Dinoroseobacter shibae DFL 12 = DSM 16493: one gene and its partner. The protein of the gene in region 1 interacts with the protein of each later gene in a pairwise test. Links are inferred from orthologs where the notes say so. Each region holds a gene or a part of one and is shown in the gene's direction. Other genes may lie near its edges.

Region 1 (8,474 bases):
GCGCGGCGGGCTGGTTCGGCCCGAGACTGCCGGGCTTGAACTCGATCGGCTTGTGGTCGGCCATGGTGTCGGCGGTCAGCGGCAACTCGCGAGAGAGCACGGCCGCCACCGGGCGCGGGCCGTGGTCGCGGGTCAGCACCAGGTCGCCGGGGCACAGCTCCTCCACGCGGACGGGGCCCTCGGGCGTGTCGATCCGGGTGCCGCGCGCGAAACAGGGCACGAAGGCCGCCGCGTAGATGTAGCTGTCGGTGGCCGCGTCGTATTGGTAGGAGAAACCCGCGCCCGGGTCCTTCTGCACGCTCTGGGCGTTCACCCGGCCCACCTCGTCGGTTCCCGGAAAGCCTGGCAGGTCGTCGACGCGGACGCGCCCGGCCATGTTGAAAACGATGTATTCTCCGGATGCCGGATCCACGAGGGCGATCGCCTCGCTGTCGGAATTCGGGGTGCTGCCTTCGGTCAGTAGGTTCGTGCTCTGGCCCCCGGGCCCGGACTCGACCCCGCCTTCGGAGGCTTCCTGCGCCCAGCCCGGCGGCGTGCCCGTGATCTCGTTGATAATGTAGAGGGTTTCTCCCGGCGCGAGCGTCGAGCCGGCCGGGAAGGTATGGTAGAGCCCGTCCTGGGGCCGGTCCGGCGCGCCGGAGCCCGTGCTGTCGGACCAGATCTGCCAGCCCGAGATATCGATCGGCGCGCCCGTGGTGTTGGTGATCGAGACGAATTCGTCTTCCTGGCTGGCGGTGCCATCGAGATCGGAATCGAACTCCGGTCCACCGGTATTGTCCGGATAGATTTGTCCGAAAACGACCCCTGAAAGACTTGCGACCATGGATGTGCCTCCTGTCGCGGATGCGACCAAGACTGTAAATTAATCAATTGTTAATGAGGCGCAGTGCCGCGATGTTTGCAACAAAAAACCGCACGGGAGCGGGGATGGGCGGCGTGTGTGGCGGGGTCTTGCCGTTCTGTAGTGGAGTCTTGCCGTTCGTGCTGCGGGATCACGCGCCCCGCCAGATCCAGCCGCCCCCGAAGATCCGCGTGCCATCCGGGTCATAAAACACGCAGGCCTGCCCCGGAGACACCCCTTCCTCGGGTGTGAGCAACTCGACCGTCGCCTCCGTGTCCGAGATCGGGCGCAGGATCGCGTCCCGCGGGGGACGGGTGGAGCGGACCTTCACCGCGATGGGCCATTCGGCGCGGCTGCTGAGGGGGGCATCGCCCAGCCAGTTGATCTCGCGCAGGGGCACATGGCGGGTGCTGAGCGCCTCTTTCGGGCCGACGATCACGCGGCGCGCGTCGGGGTCGAGCTTGACCACGTAGAGCGGCGTCTCCAGCCCGCCGATGCCCAGCCCCCGCCGCTGCCCGATCGTGTAGTGGATCACGCCCCGGTGGGCGCCCAGGACGGTCCCGTCCATATCCACGATCTCACCCGGCTCGCCCGCGCCGGGGCGCAGTTTCTCGATCACCGAGGCATAGTCGCCGTTGGGGACGAAACAGATGTCCTGGCTGTCGGGTTTGTCGGCCACGCTCAGCCCGTGCTTGGCCGCGAGCGCGCGGGTCTCGGCCTTCGACGCCAGGTGGCCGAGGGGGAAGCGCAGGTAATCGAGCTGCTCCTGGGTGGTGGAGAACAGAAAATAGGACTGGTCACGATTGGCGTCCGCTGCCGAATGCAACTCCGCCTTGGCCGGACCCATCTTGCGCTGGATATAGTGCCCGGTGGCCATGCAGTCGGCCTCCAGGTCCCTGGCGGTCTCCAGCAGGTCCTTGAACTTCACCCGCTCGTTGCAGCGGATGCACGGGACCGGGGTCGCGCCGCCGAGGTAGCTGTCGGCGAATTCGTCGATCACCGCCTCGCGAAAGGTATTCTCGTAGTCCAGCACGTAATGGGGGAAGCCCATCTCTTCGGCCACCCGGCGCGCGTCGTGGATGTCGCGCCCGGCGCAGCAGGCGCCTTTCTTGGCCAGAGCTGCGCCGTGGTCGTATAGCTGAAGCGTCACGCCCACCACGTCATAGCCTTCGCAGGCCAGCTCCGCCGCGACGACAGAACTGTCGACACCGCCCGACATCGCCACGACGACGCGGGTCTCCGAGGGCGGTTTGGCAAAGCCAAGGGAGTTGAGGGCAGGCGTCAGGGACGCTGTCGCTGAAGTCATTGGGTCTCTCCGGAAGAACAGTCCAAATATAGAAAAATACGGCTTACTCTCAAGCCCTCGCTTCACTTCCTCTTAAGGCTGTTGGCCGAAAGTGACCCCGTCTGAGGGACAAGAGGTAGACTGCGATGTATATGCGTAAAGAAAGTGGCCCCGCATCGGTAACCTTGCCGGATGGGAGCATCATGACCCGATCGGATCTGCCGGATCGCAATACGCGCCGGTGGGTGGCGAGCCGCAAGGCCGCGGTGGTCAAGGGGGTGATGTCGGGCCTGATTTCAGAAGAAGAGGCCTGCCGATGGTACGGATTGTCGGAGGAAGAGTTCGCCTCCTGGTTGTCCGCCATCGAAAGCCACGGCTTGAAAGGCCTGAAGGCAACAAAGTTGCAAGAGTATAGACAACCCTGAGTTGTTTTGGCAAAGTTAAGCGAGTTGGTAACTCGCAATTAACTATTTCCCGCCAGAGTGAGCGTTAACCATTGCGAGCCGAAGCGGAGAAATGCCCCCATGCGCATCCTGATCATCGAAGACGACCCGACAACGGCGAAGAGCATCGAGTTGATGCTGACCCACGCCAATCTGAACGTCTACTGTACGGCCATGGGCGAGGAGGGGATCGATCTTGCCAAACTCTATGACTACGATCTGATCCTGCTGGACCTCGGCCTGCCGGACATGACCGGGCACGAAGTGCTGCGTCAGATCCGGCTGGCCCGGATCGAGACGCCGATCCTGATCCTGTCGGGCGCCGACGATACCGAAAGCAAGATAAAGGGTTTCGGCTTCGGCGCCGACGACTATCTGACAAAGCCCTTCCATCGCGAAGAATTGGTCGCGCGGATCCACGCGATCATCCGCCGGTCCAAGGGGCATTCCCAGTCGGTCATCAAGACCGGCGAAATCCTCGTCAATCTCGACGCCAAGACGGTGGAAGTCGATGGGATGCAGGTCCATCTGACCGGCAAGGAATACCAGATCCTCGAGCTGCTGTCGCTGCGCAAGGGCACGACCCTGACCAAGGAGATGTTCCTCAACCATCTCTACGGCGGCATGGACGAGCCCGAGCTGAAGATCATCGACGTGTTCATCTGCAAGCTGCGCAAGAAGCTCAGCCAGGCCACGGGCGGCGAGAACCATATCGAAACTGTCTGGGGCCGCGGCTACGTGCTGCGCGATCCGGACCCCGTCGAAGCACCGGCGCCGCAACTCGCCACCGGTTGACCCCTCCACTCCGCACTGGCGACCGGGACCGTTCTTCGCATGTCGAAGGACGGTCCTTTCCGTTTCGGCGCCCGCGGGCTCTGGACCTCGGGGCAAGCGCTGCTATTCCTTGACCCGCTGGGAGTGTGGATGGGGACCCCGATGAACGACACGTATGTTGCGGTCGAAGCGCTGAGCGAGGCGGCGGCGCGGAAAGAGCTTGCGCGCCTGTCGGAGCTGCTCGCCCGTGCCAACGCGGAATACCACCGCGACGATGCGCCCAGCCTGTCGGATGCCGATTACGACGCGCTCAAACAGCGCAACGCGGCGATCGAGGCGCGTTTTCCCGACCTGAAACGAGGTGACAGCCCCAGCGACCAGGTCGGCGCCGCACCCTCGGACACGTTTTCGAAGGTCACCCACGCGGTGCGGATGCTGTCGCTGGCAAACGCCTTTTCCGACGAGGATATCCGGGACTTCGACACCCGCATCCGCCGCTTCCTCGGGCTGGCCGAAGACGCCCCGCTCGCCTACACCGCCGAGCCCAAGATCGACGGTCTGTCCCTGTCGCTGCGCTATGAACACGGCACGCTGGTGCAGGCCGCCACCCGGGGCGACGGGGCCGTGGGCGAGAACGTGACCGCCAATGCGCGCACCATCGACGACATCCCGCACAGGCTCGACGGGGCGCCGGAAGTGCTGGAAGTGCGCGGCGAGGTCTATATGTCGCACGCCGATTTCGCCGAGCTGAATGCGCGCCAGGCCGAGACCGGGGGCAAGACCTTCGCCAATCCGCGCAACGCGGCCGCCGGGTCGCTGCGCCAGCTCGATGCCGAGATCACCCGCGCGCGGCCCCTGAAATTCTTCGCCTATGCCTGGGGGGAGATCTCCGCCCCGCTTGCCGAGACCCAGACCGAAACACTGGCGCGGTTTCGCGAATTCGGGTTCACGATAAACCCCTTGACCGTGCGCTGCGAGACCCCCGAAGATATGCTCGCCCAGTACCGCGCGATCGAGGCGCAGCGTGCCACGCTGGGCTATGACATCGACGGGGTGGTCTACAAGCTCGACGATCTCGACCTGCAGCGCCGGCTCGGGTTCCGTTCCACCACGCCCCGCTGGGCGATTGCCCACAAGTTTCCGGCCGAGCTCGCCTGGACCCGGCTGGAGGCGATCGACATCCAGGTCGGGCGCACCGGCGCTCTCAGCCCCGTGGCGCGGCTCGCCCCGGTCACCGTGGGCGGCGTGGTGGTGTCGAACGCCACCCTGCATAACGAGGACTACATCCAGGGCCGCGACAACACCGGCGCGCCGATCCGGTGGGGGACGGATATCCGGGTGGGCGACTGGGTGCAGGTCTACCGCGCGGGCGATGTGATCCCCAAGATCAGGGATGTGGATCTGTCGCGCCGCCCCGAAGGCGCAGCCCCCTTCGACTTTCCCACGACCTGTCCCGAATGCGGCTCCGACGCGCCGCGGGAGCCCGGCGATGCGGTGCGCCGGTGCAGCGGTGGGTTGATCTGCCCGGCCCAGGCGGTCGAGAAGCTGAAGCATTTCGTCTCCCGCGGGGCGCTGGATATCGACGGGCTGGGCGCCAAGCAGGTGGAGCAGTTCTACCGCGACGGCTGGATCGCGGAGCCTGCGGATATCTTCACCCTGCGCGCGCGCTTCGGCCAGGGGTTGCAGCAGCTCAAGAACCGCGAGGGCTGGGGCGACAAGAGCGCCGAGAACCTGTTCCGTGCCATCGATACCGCGCGCACGGCGCCTTTTGCCAAGGTCCTGTTCGGCCTCGGCATCCGCCATATCGGCGAGAGCGCCTCGTCGCTTCTGGCCAATCACTACCTGACCATGGAGGCGCTGTTGGCCGCGGTCGACGCGGCCGTGGACGAGACCAGCGATGCCTGGGCGGATCTGCTCAATATCGATGGGGTGGGGGAGGTGATGGCCCGCGCCCTGGTCACCACCCTGACACAAGAGGCGGAGCGCGCCTCTGTCAACCGGTTGCTGGCGCAGATCGATCCGGCCCCGGCGACGCCGCCGCAGGTCGGGGACAGTCCCGTGGCGGGCAAGACGCTGGTCTTCACCGGGACGCTGGAGACCATGTCGCGGGCCGAGGCCAAGGCCACCGCCGAGGCACTGGGGGCCAAGGTCGCGGGGTCGGTTTCGGCGAAGACAGACCTTCTGATCGCCGGGCCGGGGGCCGGTTCCAAGGCCACCAAGGCCGAAGCCCTGGGCATCGAGGTGATCGACGAGGACGCCTGGCGCGTTCTGGCGGGGCTTGCGTGAGCAGCCGCCCCGCGGCGCTCTTCCCGCTCTTTGCAGAGCTGGAAACCCTGCCCGGCATCGGCAAGAAGACGGCGCAGACATTGGCGCATATGGACATCGCGCGGCCGCGGGACCTGATCTTCACCCTGCCGAGTTCGGGCATCGAACGGCGGCTGGTCGATACGGTGCAGACCGGCCCGTTCCCGTCGGTGATGACCGTGCCCGTGACCGTCACCCGCCACCTGCCGCCCTCGGGCAAGGGCCGCCCCTACCGGATCGAGGTCGCCGATGCCGCGACCACGATCACGCTGGTCTATTTCCACGCCCGGGGCGACTACCTGATGAAGCTGCTGCCCCCGGGGGCGCGGCGGATCATCTCGGGCCGCGTGGAGCTTTATGACGGTCAGGCCCAGATGCCGCATCCAGACCACGTCTTGACCGAGGCGGAGGCCGAAACCCTCGGCGGGTTCGAGCCGGTTTATCCCCTGACCGCCGGGATCACGCAAAAGACGATGCAGAAGGCCGTGGCGGGGGCCCTGGACCGCGTGCCGGATCTGGCCGAATGGGCCGACCCCGCTCTCGTGGCGCAGGAAGGCTGGCCCGATTTCGCCTCCGCGCTGGCCTCGGCCCATGCGCCGCAGTCGATGAAAGAGCTTGGGCCCGACACGCCCGCGCGGCGGCGGCTGGCCTATGACGAGTTGCTGGCCCATCAGACCACGCTGGCCCTGGCCCGGGCGCACCGCCGCCGGGCCCCGGGGCGGCGGTTGACGGGCGACGGGCGGCGGGTCGGGCCGGTGCTCGCCGCACTGCCCTACACCCCCACCGGCGCGCAGCAGCGGGTGATTTCCGAGATCACCGAGGACCTCGCAGCCCCCCACCGGATGAACCGGCTGCTGCAGGGCGATGTGGGCGCGGGCAAGACCCTGGTCGCCCTGGTCGCAATGTTGCTGGCGGTGGAGGCGGGGACACAGGCGGTGATGATGGCGCCCACCGAGATCCTCGCGCGGCAGCATCTGGCGGCGCTTCTGCCGCTGGCCGAGGCGGCGGGCGTGGTGGTCGAGGTGCTGACGGGCCGCGACAAGGGGCGGGAACGGGCGGCCAAGCTCGCCGCCCTGGCCGCCGGGGACATCCATATCCTCGTGGGCACCCATGCGGTGTTCCAGGACGATGTCGCCTTCCACGATCTGGGCCTTGCGGTGATCGACGAACAGCACCGCTTCGGGGTGCGCGAACGGATGCGGCTGGGGGCCAAGGGGGCGGCGGTCGATGTGCTGGTGATGACGGCCACGCCGATCCCGCGGTCCCTGGCGCTGGTGACCTATGGCGACATGGATGTCTCGATCCTCGATGAAAAACCCCCGGGCCGCACGCCGGTGAAAACCGCGCTGGTCTCGGCCGACCGGCTGGACGAGTTGCTCGCCCATCTCGACGCGGCACTGTCGGAGGGGCGCCAGGTCTATTGGGTCTGCCCCCTGGTCGAAGAGAGTGAAACCCTCGCCCTGACCGCCGCGGAAGAGCGGTTCAAGCATCTGCGCGCGCGGTTCGGCGAGGGGCGGGTCGGGCTGGTCCATGGCCAGATGCCCGTGGCCGAGAAGGACGCGGCCATGGCGGATTTCGTGGCGGGCGAGACGCGATTGCTGGTCGCGACCACGGTGATCGAGGTGGGCGTGGACGTGCCGAACGCGTCGATCATGGTGATCGAAGGGGCGGAGCATTTCGGGCTTGCCCAGCTTCACCAGTTGCGCGGCCGGGTGGGGCGGGGCAGCACCGCGTCGAGTTGCCTGCTGCTCTATGCGCCGCCCCTGGGCGAGACGGCGACCAAGCGGCTCAAGCTGATGCGGGAGACCGAGGACGGCTTCCGGATCTCGGAGGCGGATATGGAGATGCGCGGGGCAGGGGATCTGATCGGCACCGCGCAATCGGGTCTGCCCCGGTTCCGCATCGCCGATCTCGAACGCCAGGCCGGGCTGATGGCGATGGCGCAATCGGATGCCCGGGCGCTGCTGGCCAAGGATCCCAAGCTCGACAGTCCGCGGGGCGAGGCAGTTCGCATGCTGCTGTGGCTGACCGGGCAGGACGAGGCGATCCGCCTGATCTCCGTGGGGTAGAGCCTGCCGATCCGGTTTGTTCACACCTGTTCTTAAAAAGTTCTTTACTTCCGTTGCTAGAAATGAGAACAAAGAGTCAACAAACAGGTTGAGGAGGTCGAGATGTTTACTGAGATTAAGTCTATCGTAACCCGCGCACCGGCATCTCTGGCGCAGGATGCCACCGGGGCGCTCGCGATCCTCGTCCTCTTCGCGGCCATGCTGCACCTGCCTGTTTTGATCTGATCTGCCTGCGGTCTGTGCTTGGCGCCCCGCGTTCTCGGGCCCCCACTCGAAACGCCAGTCCCCGCGTAGTTTTGCGCACCGGACGATCCGAGATTTGCCTGTCTCGCGCCGTTCCCCAACAGATCCGCTGCCTTGCCGCCGCCTCCTGACCGGAGCGCGGCGGTTTTTTTGCTTTCAGAGCCGGTAAATCTCGGTAAATTTCGCGTCGAGATAGTCGAGCAGCGGCGCCTCTTTCGGGGCCGCGCCGCAGGCCGCTTCGATGGTCTCGCGCGGGCCCCGCAAGGCGCCGTGGCGTTGCAGCCGCTCCCGCAGCCAGCCGGTGCAGGCACTGGCATCGCCTCGGGTCAGACCATCTTCCCAGTCGGGCAGATCGCGCTTGAGCGCGTCGAACAGGCACCCGGCATAGACATTCCCGAGGCTGTAGGTCGGGAAATACCCGAACAGCCCCACCGACCAATGCACGTCCTGCAGCAGCCCGTTAGACGGCTTGTCGACCGCGACCCCGAAATCGGCTTTGAACCGGGTGTTCCACG
Region 2 (8,653 bases), 1.5 Mb from region 1 along the record:
GGTCCCCGGAGCCACAAGACCCCCCAGCATCCTACATGGACACCGACGTGCTCGATGACCTCGACGCACCTTTTGACGACGCATCTGACGACGACCTCCCGCCCCCTGCACCAACACCGCAGGTCCTCGACCGCACCGCACCGACCTTCCAGCGCCCCCGCGCGCCGGAGCCGAAATCCGTGGTCCAGCACCCGCCGCGCAAGGCAACTCCGCCCTCCCGCGCGGCCCAGGACGAGGCCCAGCCCGCCCTGCAATTCGACCCGGCCCCGGCACCCGATTACGAGGCCCCGCCCCTGTCTCTGCTGACCAATCCGGTCAGTATCGAGCGCCTGCATCTCAGCGACGAGGCCTTGGAAGAAAACGCCCGCATGCTCGAATCCGTGCTCGACGATTACGGCGTGAAGGGCGAAATCGTCAGCGTCCGCCCCGGCCCCGTCGTCACCATGTACGAACTCGAACCGGCACCGGGCCTCAAGGCGTCGCGCGTGATCGGTCTGGCGGACGATATCGCGCGCTCGATGTCGGCCCTGTCCGCGCGGGTCTCCACCGTGCCGGGCCGCTCGGTGATCGGGATCGAACTGCCCAACGCCCAGCGCGAAAAGGTCGTGCTGCGCGAGATCCTGGCGGGTCGCGACTTCGGCGACAGCAACCTGCGCCTGCCGCTCGCCCTCGGCAAGGACATCGGCGGCGAGCCCGTGGTCGCAAACCTCGCCAAGATGCCCCATTTGCTGATCGCCGGGACCACCGGCTCGGGCAAATCCGTGGCGATCAACACCATGATCCTGAGCCTGCTCTACAAGCTCAGCCCCGAGGAATGCCGCCTGATCATGATCGACCCCAAGATGCTGGAACTCAGCGTCTATGACGGCATCCCGCACCTGCTCAGCCCGGTGGTGACCGACCCCAAAAAGGCCGTCGTCGCCCTGAAATGGGTCGTGGCCGAGATGGAGGAACGCTATCGCAAGATGTCCAAGATGGGCGTGCGCAACATCGAAGGCTACAACGGCCGGGTGAAGGACGCGCTGTCCAAGGGCGAGATGTTCACCCGCACCGTCCAGACCGGCTTCGACGACGAAACCGGTGAGCCCGTGTTCGAGACCGAGCACAGCCAACCCGTCGCCCTGCCCTATATCGTCGTCATCGTCGACGAGATGGCCGACCTGATGATGGTCGCGGGCAAAGAGATCGAAGCCTGCATCCAGCGCCTGGCCCAAATGGCGCGCGCCTCGGGCATCCACCTCATCATGGCAACCCAGCGCCCCTCGGTCGATGTGATCACCGGCACGATCAAGGCCAACTTCCCGACCCGGATCTCCTTCCAGGTCACCTCGAAGATCGACAGCCGCACGATCCTGGGCGAGATGGGCGCCGAGCAGCTCCTGGGCATGGGCGACATGCTCTACATGGCGGGCGGCTCGCGCATCACCCGCGTCCACGGGCCGTTCGTGTCCGACGAGGAAGTCGAGGAAGTCGTCACCCACCTCAAATCCTTCGGCCCCCCCGAATACATGAGCGGCGTGGTCGAAGGCGTGGACGAGGACAAGGAGGGCGATATCGACCTCGTGCTCGGCCTCGGCGGCAACACCGACGGCGAAGACGCGCTCTACGACCAAGCGGTGGCCGTGGTCATCAAGGACCGCAAATGCTCCACCTCCTACATTCAGCGCAAGCTGGCCATCGGCTACAACAAGGCCGCGCGCCTTGTGGAACAGATGGAGGAAGAAGGCCTCGTCAGCCCGGCCAACCACGTCGGGAAACGCGAAATCCTCGTGCCCGAGCAAGGCTGACACCGGGGCGCGCGGCGGTGACACGCGCCGCCGCCGGGCAATGCCCCGGCACCTGCGCACCCCGCCCCATGGGCGAAATCGCGCAGAGGTGAGCCGCCCGCTATGGCATAGCAGCCCCGCCCCGCTTACCTCTGGGTGCATGAACAGACGCCAGTTTACCGCCCTCACCCTCGCCGGTCTCGCAACCCCCGGTCTCGCCCGGGCCGCGAGCCTGATCCCGCTGCCCGAGATCGCCGCCTATCTGCGCGGCCTCGACCTTGTCCAGGCTCGCTTCACCCAGCGCAATGCCGATGGCTCGACCTCCACCGGCACGCTCTACCTGCGCCGCCCCGGCCGCGCACGGTTCGAATACGACCCACCTGCGGAGGTGCTGGTCATGGTCGGCGGCGGCACGGTCGCGATCTTCGACGCCAAGGGCGATCCCACCCCCGAAAGCTACCCGCTGCGGCGCACCCCGCTGAACGTGATCCTGTCGCGCGAGGTGGATCTCGAAGGCTCCGACGCGATCTTCGGCCACCAACTGGACGGCGATCTGACCACCGTGCTCGCCCATGACCCCGCGCATCCGGAATACGGCCGCATCGCCCTGCAATTCGCCGCCGATCCCGTGCGGCTGGCCCGCTGGGTCATCGTCGGCGAGACCGGCGAGCAGACAGTGATCGAGCTTGGCCCGCTGACCCGCCCGGCACAGCTGTCCTCCAACCTGTTCAACATTCCCGGCGAAACCAACCGCCGCCGCAACTGACCGGCGGCGCGCGCCCCTAGACCTCGCCCGCACAGGGGGCTAGACCTTCCCGCGACCACGCCACAGGAAAGTCCCACGCCCATGCCCGCCGACACGCCCGCCGGTTCCGCCCCCGCCCGCTTCGACCCCGCCCAGATCGAGCCGAAATGGCGCGCCGCCTGGGATCTGGCCGGCACCTTCACCGCGACCCCGGACCCAGCGAAGCAGAAATACTACGTGCTCGAGATGTTCCCGTATCCCTCGGGCCGCATCCACATGGGCCATGTGCGCAACTACACGATGGGCGACGTGATCGCGCGCTACAAGGCCTCCTGCGGCTTCTCGGTCCTGCATCCCATGGGCTGGGACGCCTTCGGCATGCCCGCCGAAAACGCCGCCATGGCCACGGGCGGCCACCCCAAGGACTGGACCTACGCCAACATCGCCGAGATGCGGGCGCAGATGAAACCGCTGGGCCTCAGCATCGACTGGTCGCGCGAATTCGCCACCTGCGACGAGGCCTATTACGGCCAGCAACAATCCATGTTTCTCGACTTCCTGGAAAAGGGCCTGGTCTATCGCAAGAACGCCGTGGTCAACTGGGATCCCGTGGACATGACCGTGCTCGCCAACGAGCAGGTGATCGACGGCAAGGGCTGGCGCTCCGGCGCCGAGGTCGAGCGTCGCGAGCTGACCCAATGGTTCTTCAAGATCTCCGACTTCGCCGACGACCTGCTGAGCGCGCTGGACGGGCTGGAGAACTGGCCCGAAAAGGTCCGCCTGATGCAGGCCAACTGGATCGGTAAGAGCCGCGGGCTGGAGTTTGCCTTCGCGCGCACCGATGGCGGCGACCCGATCCCGGTCTACACCACCCGGCCCGACACCCTGATGGGCGCCAGCTTCGTGGGCATCTCGCCGGGCCATCCCATCGCCAAGGCGCTCGCAGCCCAGCGCCCCGAGGTCGCCGATTTCCTGGCCGAGGTCGCGCGCGGCGGCACCACCGAGGCAGCACTTGAGACCGCGCCGAAACTCGGCTTCGACACCGGGATCACGGTGCGCCATCCGCTGGACCCGAACTGGGAGCTCCCAGTCTGGATCGCCAATTTCATCCTGATGGATTACGGCACCGGCGCGATCTTCGCTTGCCCGGCCCATGACCAGCGCGACCTGGATTTCTGCCGCAAATACGACCTGCCGGTGATCGACACCTTCTTCGCTCTCGACGACCCGACGCCCGTGGGCGACACCGCCTTCGTGCCGCCGAAAACCGAACCCGTCCGCTGGGTCGAGCATTTCGCCGGGCTAGACATCGCCACCGGGCAGGAGGCGATCGAGGCCACCATCGACTTCGCCGAGGCCGCGGGCTGGGGTCGGGGTGTCGAGCAGTTCCGCCTGCGCGACTGGGGCCTGAGCCGTCAGCGCTACTGGGGCTGCCCGATCCCGGTCGTCCATTGCGACAAATGCGGCGTGGTGCCCGAGCGCAAGGAAAACTTGCCCATCGCCCTGCCCTATGACGAAGACGGGCGGCCCATCGACTTCTCGATCCCCGGCAACCCGCTGGACCGGCACCCGTCCTGGCGCGACTGCGCCTGCCCGGCCTGCGGCGCCCCCGCCCGGCGCGAAACCGACACCATGGACACCTTCGTCGACAGCTCCTGGTACTTCGCCCGCTTCACCGCCCCCCGGGCCGAGACCCCCACCGACCCGGCCGAGGTCGGCTATTGGATGAACGTGGACCAGTATATCGGCGGGGTCGAACACGCGATCCTGCACCTGCTCTATTCACGCTTCTTCGCCCGGGCGATGCATCTCTGCGGCCACCTGCCCGAAAGCGCGCGCGAACCCTTCGACGCGCTCTTCACGCAAGGCATGGTGACCCACGCGATCTACAAGACCACCGGCACCGATGGCCGCCCGGTCTATCACTACCCCGAGGAGGTCGAAACGACCGAGGAGGGCGCCGTCCTGAAAAAGACCGGTGCGCCGGTGGATATCGTGCCGTCGGCCAAGATGTCGAAATCCAAGAACAACGTGGTCGACCCGCTCGCGATCATCGACGCCTACGGGGCCGATACCGCGCGCTGGTTCGTGATGTCCGACAGCCCGCCGGAGCGTGACGTGGAATGGACCGCCTCGGGCGCCGAGGCCGCCTTCAAGCACCTCGGAAGGGTCTGGCGTCTGGCTGAGGATCTGCGCCGGAACGCCGAGGAGGCCGCGACCGCAGGAAGCGCCGAGGAGGCGCGCGCCCTGGCGCGCGCCTCCGCCCGCGCCATCGCCGAGGTCACCGCCGGGATCGAAGGCTTCGCCTTCAACAAATCCGTGGCCAAGCTCTACGAATTCACCAACACGATCCAGAAATCCAAGGCCCCCCGCGCCGAAAAGCGCGCTGCCCTGAAAACCATGGCGCAGCTGATGTCGCCCATGACGCCCCACCTCGCCGAAGAGGTCTGGTCGATGCTCGGCGGCATCGGCCTGGTGGCCGAGGCGCCCTGGCCCGAAGCCGACCCGGCGCTGCTCGTCGAAGACACCGTCACCCTGCCGATCCAGATCAACGGCAAGCGCCGCTCCGAGCTGGCCGTGCCCAAGGACATGCCCCGGGAAGAGGTCGAGAAACTGGCGCTGGCGGACGCGGCCGTGCTCAAGGCGCTCGCCGGGGGCGCGCCCCGGAAACTCATCGTCGTGCCGGGCCGGATCGTGAATGTCGTCATTTGACCGCCGCACCCTCCTGATCCTGCTGGCGGCGGCACCCCTCGCCGCCTGCGGCTTCACGCCGGTCTATGCCCCGGGCGCGGAGGCGACCCGGCTCCGTGGCGCGGTCCGCATGCCCGACCCCGAAACCCCGGACGAATTCGACATCGTGCGCGAGATCGAAGCCCGCCTCGGCCGCCCGGACACCCCGCTTTACGAGCTGACCATCACCCCCCGCGTGACCGAGGATTCCCTCACCCTCGTCGGGGCCCGCGACATCACCCGATTCAACCTGATCGGCACCGCGCGTTACAGCCTGCGCCCCATCGGGTCCGAGACCGACCTTCTTTCGGGCGAGGTCAACAGCCTGACCTCCTATTCGGCGACCGGCACCACGGTCAGCACGCTCTCGGCCGAACGCGACGCCCGCAGCCGCCTGATGATCATCCTCGCCGACCTGGTCGTCACCCGGCTTCTGGCCAATGCCGACAGCCTGCCGCAATGAAACTCGCCCCCCGCGACCTGCCCGGATTTGTCGCCCGGCCCGAACCGGGACGGGCGGGCATCCTGCTCTACGGCGCGGATGCCATGCGGGTCTCCCTGCGCCGCCAGGCCCTGCTCAAGGCGCTGGTGGGCGAGAAGGGCGACGAGGAAATGCGCCTGACCCGGCTGCACGGCCCCGACCTGCGCCGGGATCCCGCCGCCCTGATGGACGCCATGAAGGCGATCAGCATGTATCCCGGCCCCCGCGCCGTCCATGTGGATGCCGCGACCGATCAGGCGGCCCCCGCCATCACCGCCGCCCTGGGCGACTGGCGCGAGGGCGACGCGGTGCTCGTGGTCACCGCCGGCAGCCTCGGCGCGAAATCCGCCCTGCGCAAGGCGTTCGAGGGGCATCGCAACGCCTATGCCGCGGGCATCTATGACGACCCCCCCGACCGGGCCGAAATCGAAGCCCTCCTGCGCAGCGCCGGCATCGCCGAGGTCGGGCGCGACGCCATGTCGGACCTGACGGACCTGTCGCGCGCGGTCGATCCCGGCGACTTCGCGCAGATCGTCGAGAAGCTCGCCCTCTACAAACACGGCGATGCCAGCCCGATCACCCCCGAGGATCTCGCCGCCGTCGCCCCCGCCACCACCGAGGCCGAAATCGACGCGCTCCTGCATGCCGTGGCCGAGGCCGAGGTCGCGCGCATCCCCCCCCTCGTTGCGCGGCTTTCGGGCCAGGGCGAGGGCGCGGTCCGGCTCTGCATCGGCGCGGTCATGCACTTCCGCCGCCTCTACACCGCCGCCATCGACCCCGGCGGCCCCGCCGCGGGCATCTCCCGCGCCCGCCCGCCGGTCTTCGGCCCGGCCCGCAACCGCATGATCCGCCAGGCCCAGTCCTGGGGCGCGCCGAAACTGGAAACCGCGCTCTCGATCCTGACCGAAACCGACCTCGCCCTGCGGTCCTCGCAAAAGGCCCCGCAAATGGCGCTGATGGAACGCGCGCTCATCCGCCTCGCCATGCTGAACGCCCAACGCTGAGACCGGAGGCCCCCATGCCCGACTACACCCTCTACGGCACCCCGCGCAGCCGCGCCTTCCGCGTGTTGTGGATGCTGCACGAGTTGGAGCTGCCCTTCAACCACCACCCCGAGCCGCCCCAATCGGCAGCGGTCCGCGCCGTCCATCCCGGCGGCAAGATCCCCGTGCTGGTGGCCGACGGGACCCCGATCTCCGACAGCAGCGCGATCCTCACCTATCTCGTCGACCGCCATGGCGGGCTCACGCACCCCGCGGGCACCCTCGACCGCGCCCGGCAGGACGCCCTGCATTTCCGCATTCTCGACGAGATCGACGCCCTGCTATGGACCGCCGCGCGCCACTCCTTCGTGCTGCCGGAGGCGGAGCGTGTCCCCGCCATCAAGGACAGCCTGAAGACCGAGTTCACCCGCAACGCCGCCCGGCTTGCCGATGACCTCGGCGCGGCTCCGTTCCTGATGGGCGACACGCTCAGCCTGCCCGACATCGTGCTGGGTCACTGCCTCGGCTGGGCGAAACTGGCGAAATTCCCCGCCCTGCCCGACCCGCTCGACGCCTATCTCGCCCGGATGCGCGCCCGCCCCGCCTACGCCCGCGCCGCCGCCTGAGCACCCCGCAGCCAGTCCACCGCCCCCAGCCCGGCCCAACGCCCCGTCGCGAAACAGCCCGTGAGCAGGTAGCCCCCCGTCGGCGCCTCCCAGTCCAGCATCTCGCCGCAGGCGAACACGCCGGGCCGGTCGCGCAGCATCAACCGGTCGTCCAGCGCCGCGCGCGCGACACCCCCGGCCACCGAAATCGCCTCGTCCAGCGGGCGCACCCCCTGGTGCGGCACCCCCAAATCCTTGAGAACCCGCGCCAAATCCGCCGGATCGCGCGACAGGGGGCGCGCGCATTCCTGCACCAGCGCCTGCTTGACCGGCGACAGGCCCGCGCCCTTGCGCAACCGGCTGGCCCCGCTGGCCTTGGCCGGCACCCGGGCCAGCCGCGCGGCCAGCGCCCCGACCTCCAGGTCCGGGCACAGATCCACCCGCAGCCCCGCGCCCTCCCGCAGGGCCGGGCACAGCGGATAGAGCCCGCCGCCCTCCAGCCCCCGGGCCGAGACCACGACCTCGCCGCGCGACACCACCCCGCCCGACGACAACGCGGCCCCCTTCACCGGCGCCCCGAAATGGCGCGCCATATGCGGGCTCCAATCCACCCGCAGCCCCACATTCGCCGGGGCGAACGGCGCGCACGCGGCCCCGATCCACCCGGCCCAGGCCCCGTCCGAGCCAAGCCGCCGCCAGCTCGCCCCGCCCAGACCCAGCACCACCGCCCGCGCCCGCACCCGCACCGGCCCCGCGGGCGTCTCGAACCGCAGCGCCCCGTCCTGCCACCCGAGACAGCGCCAGCGCGTGTCGAGCCGCACGCCCAGGCCCGCCAGCCGCGCCAGCCACGCGCGGAGCAGCGGCGACGCCTTCATCGCCTCGGGAAACACCCGCCCCGTGGACCCGGTGAAGACCGGCTGGCCCAGCCCCCGGGCCCAGTCCTGCACCGCGTCGGGCCCGAACGCCTCCAGCATCGGCGCCAGCCACGCCGCCGCCCCGCCATAAGCCCCCAGGAACGCGGGCATCTCTTCATCCTTGGTCAGGTTCAGCCCGCTCTTGCCCGCCATCAGGAACTTGCGCCCGGCACTGGGCATCTGCTCGGCGATACGCACGGAAAACCCCGCCTGCGCCAGCTGCTCGGCGGCCATCAGCCCCGCGGGACCGGCCCCCACGACCAGCGCATCCGTCTCGATCTCGGGCAAGGGGGCGATACCTGTCATGCCCCCGTCATCCGGGCTCCGCGCGCGGAAATCAACCCACTTGCCACTGCCCGCCCGCGCCCCACCCTTGCCCCATGGACCAGCCCGACGCGCCGCCCCTCTGCCCGCTCTGCGACCGCCCGA

Evidence for each region.
Region 2: the proteins of ligA (region 1) and leuS interact in binary tests that used the Escherichia coli proteins (3 or more experiments, as listed by UniProt). The link is inferred for Dinoroseobacter shibae DFL 12 = DSM 16493 from one-to-one orthologs.

Annotation. Positions count from the first base shown.
Region 1 is NC_009952.1:1,565,327-1,573,800, forward strand. What follows is about bases 3,086-6,067. They hold ligA (NAD-dependent DNA ligase LigA), read left to right. Parts: upstream 3,086-3,505; coding sequence 3,506-5,629; downstream 5,630-6,067. Other genes in these bases: ctrA (response regulator transcription factor CtrA), read left to right, coding at 3,086-3,364; recG (ATP-dependent DNA helicase RecG), read left to right, coding at 5,626-6,067. Also shown: DSHI_RS21340 (Hint domain-containing protein), read right to left, coding at 1-823; tRNA 2-thiouridine(34) synthase MnmA, read right to left, coding at 993-2,147; CtrA inhibitor SciP, read left to right, coding at 2,273-2,551; more of ctrA, read left to right, coding at 2,651-3,085; more of recG, read left to right, coding at 6,068-7,716; DSHI_RS22975 (hypothetical protein), read left to right, coding at 7,819-7,941; DSHI_RS07695 (carboxypeptidase M32), read right to left, coding at 8,116-8,474. UniProt on the Escherichia coli protein: DNA ligase that catalyzes the formation of phosphodiester linkages between 5'-phosphoryl and 3'-hydroxyl groups in double-stranded DNA using NAD as a coenzyme and as the energy source for the reaction.
Region 2 is NC_009952.1:49,820-58,472, reverse strand. Bases 2,263-5,423 are described here. They hold leuS (leucine--tRNA ligase), read left to right. Parts: upstream 2,263-2,613; coding sequence 2,614-5,223; downstream 5,224-5,423. Other genes in these bases: lptE (LPS assembly lipoprotein LptE), read left to right, coding at 5,210-5,423; DSHI_RS00275 (LolA family protein), read left to right, coding at 2,263-2,532. Also shown: DSHI_RS00280 (DNA translocase FtsK), read left to right, coding at 1-1,787; more of DSHI_RS00275, read left to right, coding at 1,927-2,262; more of lptE, read left to right, coding at 5,424-5,704; holA (DNA polymerase III subunit delta), read left to right, coding at 5,701-6,726; DSHI_RS00255 (glutathione S-transferase family protein), read left to right, coding at 6,741-7,331; DSHI_RS00250 (TIGR03862 family flavoprotein), read right to left, coding at 7,310-8,530.